2 linked regions of the Acidaminococcus fermentans DSM 20731 genome follow. The protein of the gene in region 1 interacts with the protein of each later gene in a pairwise test. Links are inferred from orthologs where the notes say so. Each region holds a gene or a part of one and is shown on either strand. Other genes may lie near its edges.

Region 1 (3,527 bases):
AATAATCGTCCCGGTAGATGAAGCAAACGATATCCGCATCCTGTTCCAGGGCCCCGGATTCCCGCAGGTCACTGAGCATGGGCCGTTTGCTGGTCCGCTGTTCCACGCTCCGGCTCAGCTGGGACAGGGCGATCACCGGCACATTCAGTTCCCGGGCCAGTCCCTTCAGGGACCGGGAGATGTCACTCATTTCCTGCTGCCGGTTGTCGCTGGCCCGTTTGGAAGATCCCTGCATCAGCTGCAGATAGTCCACGATGATCAGATCCAGGCCGTTTTCATTTTTCCACCGCCGGGCCTTGGACCGCATTTCCAGTGCCGTCATCCCCGGGGTATCGTCCAACATGATCTTGGCGGCACTGAGCTTGTCCGCCGCACTGACCAGGTTGGGCCATTCGCTTTCCTGGAGCTGGCCGATCCGCAGCCGGGAGGCGTCGATCCGGGCCTGGGAGCACAGAAGCCGCTGGACCAGCTGCTCCTTGCTCATTTCCAGGGAAAAGAAGGCCACGGATTTGCCCCCATCCAACGCCACATGTTCCGCAATATTCAGCACCAGGGAGGATTTCCCCATGGAAGGACGGGCCGCCACGATGATCAGATCCGAAGGCTGGAGACCGCTGGTCATCTTGTCGAAATCCGTAAACCCGGTGGGCAGACCGGTGAAGGCATCCTTAGTGTCATACAGCTCTTCGATCCGGGCCATGGCGCTTTTCACAATGTCCTTGATCTTCACCACGCCCCCGGAATGTTTCCGGTTGGCCACCGCCAGGATTTTCTGTTCCGCCTGGTCGATGGTCTGGGCAATGTCCTGGTCTTCCTCATAGCCGCTGGCCGCCACTTCCGTTGCGGAATTGATCAGCTGCCGGCGGAGAGATTTTTCCTCCACAATCTTGGCATGGTACACCACATTGGCTGCCGTGGGCACCGCATTGCTCAGGGCCGTAATGGCCGCTGTGCCCCCGATGGCATCCAGTTTTCCCAGCCTCCGCAGCTCTTCCGTGACGGTGACCAGGTCCACCGCCTCATTGCGGCTGTGGAGATCCATAATGGCCGAAAAGATGGTCCGGTCGTCCGGACGGTAAAAATCATCCTCATTGAGGATTTCTCCCGCCTTGTCGATGGCTTCCCGGCTGATCAGCATGGCTCCCAGCACACTTTGTTCCGCCTCGATATTCTGGGGTGGGATACGTTCTTCCAAAGGACAGGCCTCCTTTCCTGAAAGAGAACCCACCACCGTTGCCCCAAGGCAGCAGTCCCCCTCTCAAGACAGCGGTTGATCTGTCTATCCGCCCTTTTCAAGGGAGGGGACCAGCCGTAGGCTGGTGGTGGGTTTGTTCTGTTATTCTTCCGTTTCTACAACCACTTTGAATTTGGCAGACACATCCGGCAGCAGTTTGGCCGTAGCGGTATATACCCCCGGGCTCTTGATGGTTTCCGGGATCTCGATTTTCCGCCGGTCAACCCCTTCCATGCCGGTCTGAGTCAGCAGGGCATCCGCCACATCCTTGGAAGCAATGGAACCGAACAGCTTGCCGTTGGCCCCCACCTTCACCTTCATGTGCAGGGTGACTTTTTCCAGCTGGGCCGCCAGGACCACCGCTTCGTCATGGGCCTGGGCAGCCCGGTGTTTGGCCACCTGCATATCCTGTTTGGCCTGGTTCAGGTTCCGGGAAGTAGCTTCTTCCGCCATGCCCCGGGGAATCAGATAGTTCCGGCCATAGCCTTCCGCCGTTTCGATGATATCGCCTTTTTTACCCAATTTCTTGATGTCCTGCAGCAGGATTACTTTCATCTGTATCGCTCTCCTTCATTTGTTCTTTGGCCAGTTCAAGGACCTTCGGCATCAGTTCTTCCGCCGTCACGCCCTTCACCTGGACCCCGGCAACGGTCTGATGGCCGCCGCCGCCAAGTTCTTCCATCATCACCTGCACATTGACGGATCCGTCACTGCGGGCGCTGATGCTGACTCCATTCTCGTTCTGGCTGAAAACCACACTGGCCCGGATGTCATCCATGGTCAGCAGTTCATCCGCCGCCTGGGCCACGATCACCGGCGTGTCCTTGTCCTGGCAGGAACACCGGTGCACCGCCACAGCCAGCCCGGGCAGGGGCTGTTTCATCTCGGTGATGATCCGGGCCCGGGTGAGCACCGTATGTTCATCATCCTTGAACAGCAGGGAAACCATATGGGGATCCGCCCCGTTCCGGCGCAGGAAGGCTGCCGCTTCGAAGGTCCGTTCCCCGGTCTGTACCGCAAAATTCTTGGTGTCCACCAGGATCCCTGCATACAGGGCCGTGGCTTCCACTTCCGAAAGCTGCAGCTTGTTTTCAAAATACTGGAGGATTTCCGTCACCATCTCACAGGTGGAGGAAGTGGACGGTTCCATATACTGGAGCATCACATCGGTAATGGCGTCTTCCGCCCGCCGGTGATGATCGATGATGATCCGCCGGCGGATGGACTGGAGGATTTTGGGCGATGCGCTGAGCATGGCCCGGTGATGATCCACCAGCACCAGGATGCTGCCGGAGGAAATCCGTTTCAGTGCTTCTTCCTCCGTGACGAACAGGGACAGGTACCGGTCACTCTGGTCCTTGGATACCGTTTCCAGTTTCTTCAGGGAAGGCCCCTGGCCGCTGGCCACGATGCAGCAGCTTTTGTTCAGGGTCAGGGCCATTTTGGCCACCCCGATGGCCGCCCCCAGGGCATCGTAGTCTTCATTCACATGGCCCATGATGAACACCTGGTCCGCACCGACCATCAGTTCATGGATGGCCTGGGCCACGATCCGGGCCCGTACCCGGGTATTCTTGGCCTGGACGGAACCCCGGGCCCCGTAGAAGCTCATATCGTCTCCCAGCTGGACCACCGCCTGGTCCCCGCCCCGGCCCAGCGCCAGGTCCAGGGCCGCCTGGGCCTTCTGGCTCAGTTCCGCCAGGTTCCGGCCATCCGCCGCCACCCCGATACTGATGGTGGGGCTGACCCGGTTCCCGCTTTTGATTTCCCGGACCCGGTCCAGCACCTGGAATTTCTTGCTGATGGTATCCGTAAGCCCCTTCCGGCTCATGCCCACCACAAACATGTCTTCCGTATATTTCTGGAAATATCCATGGACATCTTCCACCCAGCCGCCGATGGCTTTGGTCACATCCACGATCAGGCTGGCCCGTTCATTTTCGTTCAGGCCCTTCATGGCGTCATCATAGTTGTCGAACTGGACATAGGCCACCACCGGCCGTTCTTCCTCATACCGTTTTTTCTGCCGTTCCCGGTCGGTGATATCCGTCAGGTACAGGGCCAGGCCCGTATCCTCCTCCGGATTGTCCGTGATCTGGATCCGCCGGACCAGCATCTTGTAGATCCGGTCCCCGATCTTGATCTGTTTGTCCGCATCCCGGAGCCGCAGGGTGGCAAAATTGTTGTCCGGCGGCGGCATCACCTTTTCAAAAGGCGTAGCCAGGGGCACATCCACCGCGATGAATTCATTGAACAGCCGGTTCCGCCACTGGAGATGGCCTTCCTTGTCGAA
Region 2 (3,527 bases), 540 kb from region 1 along the record:
CGGTCCACCCGCTGCCGCTGGTCCTTCCAAAGCCCGGCCAGCAGCCGGCGCTGTTCCAGTTCCTGACTCATCGCGGTTTTCTCCCTTCATTTTTGTATCGAACATAACAGAATTGTACAATATTTCAAGGAAATGGTAAAGGGGCTGTTGCTTTCGCAACAGCCCCTTCTTTTATTCCAAATGCTCCATGATCCGGTTGATCAGTTCTTTCCGTGTGGTATGGCTGGTGGAACTGTAGGTCATGATCTGCTCATCCCGCAGACCAAAGGTTTTCTTGTACAGTGCCTTCTGGCTGGCCACGGCTCCCTTGCTCAGCTTGTCGCTTTTGGTCAGGATCACCATGATGGGCAGCCCCAGATTCAGCAGCCACTGGTAGCAGTCGATGTCACTTTCCATAGGTGCATGACGGATATCCATCAGCACACAGACCAGTTTCAGATACTGGGAGTTCTCCATGTACTTGCAGATGAATGCCGACCACTGTTCCTTGTTTCCCTTGCTGGTCCGGGCAAATCCATACCCGGGCAGGTCCACCGCATAATAGGTGTGCCGTTCCGGTTCATCCTCCAGCTGCCGTTTGGCCTGGAAGGAATAGAAATTGATGGTCTGGGTCTTGCCGGGAGAACTGCTGACCCTGGCCAGGCCTTTCCGCCGGGCCAGGGAATTCAGCAGGGATGATTTCCCCACATTGCTCCGTCCGATAAACGCCACTTCATCAATGGTATCCTGGGGATACTGGGTGGCCTTCACCGCCGAAGCCACATAGGAAGCACCGATGATGTCCCATTCTTTTCCTGCCATATCATGCCTCCAGGGCCAGTTTGGTCACCTGGTCCATGCTGTCCACCGGAATAAAGGTCATGTCGTTCCGGACCTTTTCGGGGATTTCCTCCAGATCCTGCTGGTTCTGGCGGGGGATCAGCACGGTCTTCACCCGGTACCGGTGGGCGGCCAGGACCTTTTCCTTCAGGCCCCCGATGGGCAGTACATGGCCGGTGATGGTGATTTCCCCAGTCATGGCCAGATCCGCCTTCACCTTCCGTTTGGTCAGGGCGCTTTCCATAGCCGTGGCCATGGTGATCCCGGCGGAAGGCCCATCCTTGGGAATGGCCCCTTCCGGCACATGGATGTGGATATCCACTTTCTCATTGAAGTCAGCAGGCAGCCCCAGTTCCTTGGCCCGGGACCGGATGTAGGTAAAGGCCGCCTGGGCGCTTTCCTTCATCACATCCCCCAGCTGGCCGGTGAGGACCAGTTTGCCCTTGCCTTCGCAGACCACCACTTCGATCTTCAGCAGTTCGCCGCCCACGCTGGTCCAGGCCAGACCGGTGCAGACCCCCACTTCGGACCGGGCCCGGAGGTCGCTTTCCAGGAAAATGGCCGGCCCCAGGTAGTCTTTCAGATGGGCCGGGGTGACGCTGACTTTGGCCACTCCGTCTTCCACGATTTTCCGTGCCGCTTTCCGGCATACGGTGGCAATCTTCCGTTCCAGGTTCCGGACCCCGGCTTCCCGGGTATAGTCCCGGATGATGTGCTGGATGGAAGCGGCGCCCAGGCTCAGCTGCTTTCCGGTGAGGCCGTTGGCCTTCCGTTCCTTGGGCAGCAGATGGAGCTGGGCGATCTTCAGTTTTTCCTCGTCGGTGTAACTGGACAGTTCGATGACTTCCAGCCGGTCCAGGAGCGCCGGGGGAATGGTTTCCACGGTGTTGGCGGTAACGATCCAGAACACGTTGCTCATATCATAGGGAAACTCGATATAGTGGTCGCTGAAATGGCTGTTCTGTTCCGGATCCAGCACTTCCAGCAGGGCAGAGGCCGGGTCGCCCCGGAAATCCGCCCCCATCTTGTCCACTTCGTCCAGCAGGAACACCGGGTTGTCGGTGCCGCAGTCGATCATCCCGTTGATGAGCCGGCCGGGCATGGCCCCGATGTAGGTCCTCCGGTGGCCCCGGATTTCTGCTTCATCCCGGATGCCCCCCAGACTGATCCGGGTGAATTTCCGGTTCACTGCCCGGGCAATGCTCTGGGCCAGACTGGTTTTGCCCACACCGGGAGGCCCCACCAGGCAGATGATGGGTCCCCGATTGCTTTGGGTCAGGGCCCGGACCGCCAGATAATCCAGGATCCGTTCCTTGACTTTCTTCAGGCCGTAATGGTCCTTGTCCAGTACCGCAGCAGCTTTCTTCAGGTCGTAGTTGTCCTGGGTCATCTTCCCCCAGGGCAGGCTCAGCACCGTATCCAGGTAATTCCGGATCACGGCGCTTTCTGCCATCATGGGCGGCATTTTGTACAGACGGTCCAGTTCCTTGTCCATTTTTTCCTGGACATCCTGAGGAAGCTTCAGCTTCTTCATCTTTTCCTGGTATTCCTTGACTTCGGAGCCTTTTTCGCCCCCTTCGTCCAGTTCCTTGTTGATGGCTTTCAGCTGTTCCCGCAGATAGTATTCCCGTTGGTTCTGCTCGATCTGTTTCCGCACCTGCTGGGAAATGTCCTTTTCCAGGTTGACGATTTCCAGTTCCTTGCACAGGTACCCATAGAGCAGGTGGAGCCGGTCCTTCACATTGACCGCTTCCAGGAGTTTTTCCTTTTCCTCCACGTCAATGGTCAGGTAGCCGGCGATCATGTCGGCGATCTTCCCGGGATCCGGCTGATCCTTGAAGGTGAGCAGCACTTCCGTATTCACTTTTTTGCTGGCCAGGACCCACTGTTCAAAGGTCTCCACCAGCATCCGCTTCAGGGCTTCCACTTCATTGGAGTGGTCGTTCACGTCTTCCCGTTCCGCCACATAGGCTTCCAGGTTCATCCCCACGGCATCCACCACGGAGATCACTTCCACCCGGGTCAGCCCTTCCACCAGGATCCGCATAGCCCCGTTGGGCAGCTTCAGCAGCTGCTTGATTTCCGCAATGACGCCGAAATTGTACAGGCTCTTGGCGGTAGGGTCATTTTCTTCTGCGGACCGCTGGGTCACCAACAGGATCCGCTTTCCCATATTCATGGCGCTTTCCACTGCCCGGATGGAGCGGTCCCGGCCCACATCCAGGTTGATGATCATCCCCGGGAAAACCAGGATTCCCCGCAGGGGCAGCAGCGGCAGTCTCATAGTATTGGCATCCAACATCTTGTTTCACCGTCCTTACTGAATAGAGAAAAAGGGAAAAGGGATGCCAGCACCCCTTTTCCTTTTCTCTAGGCATTCTTTCTTGTATCGTTATCTTCCTGCTTCAGCAGCAGCTTGGGGTCCTTGTGTTTGGTTACCACATCTGCTGTCACGATGCATTTTTCCACATTGTCCCGACTGGGAACCTCATACATCACATTCTTCATGATGCCTTCGATGATGGCACGCAGTCCTCTGGCGCCGGCATTCCGTGCCAGGGCTTCGTGGGCAATGGCCTTCAGGGCTCCTTCTTCGAAATCCAGTTCCACATGATCCATGGCCAGCAGATGTTCATACTGCTTGGTCAGGGCGTTCTTGGGTTCCGTCAAGATCTTGATCAGTGCCTTTTCATCCAGGTTGTCCAGGG

The links.
Region 2: the proteins of rplI (region 1) and lon interact in binary tests that used the Escherichia coli proteins (3 or more experiments, as listed by UniProt). The link is inferred for Acidaminococcus fermentans DSM 20731 from one-to-one orthologs.

What each region holds. Positions count from the first base shown.
Region 1 is NC_013740.1:50,904-54,430, reverse strand. What follows is about bases 64-3,062. They hold rplI (50S ribosomal protein L9), read right to left. Parts: upstream 1,790-3,062; coding sequence 1,337-1,789; downstream 64-1,336. Other genes in these bases: ACFER_RS00240 (DHH family phosphoesterase), read right to left, coding at 1,749-3,062; dnaB (replicative DNA helicase), read right to left, coding at 64-1,195. Outside these bases: more of dnaB, read right to left, coding at 1-63; more of ACFER_RS00240, read right to left, coding at 3,063-3,527.
Region 2 is NC_013740.1:594,649-598,175, reverse strand. The notes cover bases 463-3,461. They hold lon (endopeptidase La), read right to left. Parts: upstream 3,122-3,461; coding sequence 803-3,121; downstream 463-802. Other genes in these bases: clpX (ATP-dependent Clp protease ATP-binding subunit ClpX), read right to left, coding at 3,190-3,461; yihA (ribosome biogenesis GTP-binding protein YihA/YsxC), read right to left, coding at 463-801. Outside these bases: ACFER_RS02680 (NUDIX hydrolase), read right to left, coding at 1-71; more of yihA, read right to left, coding at 172-462; more of clpX, read right to left, coding at 3,462-3,527.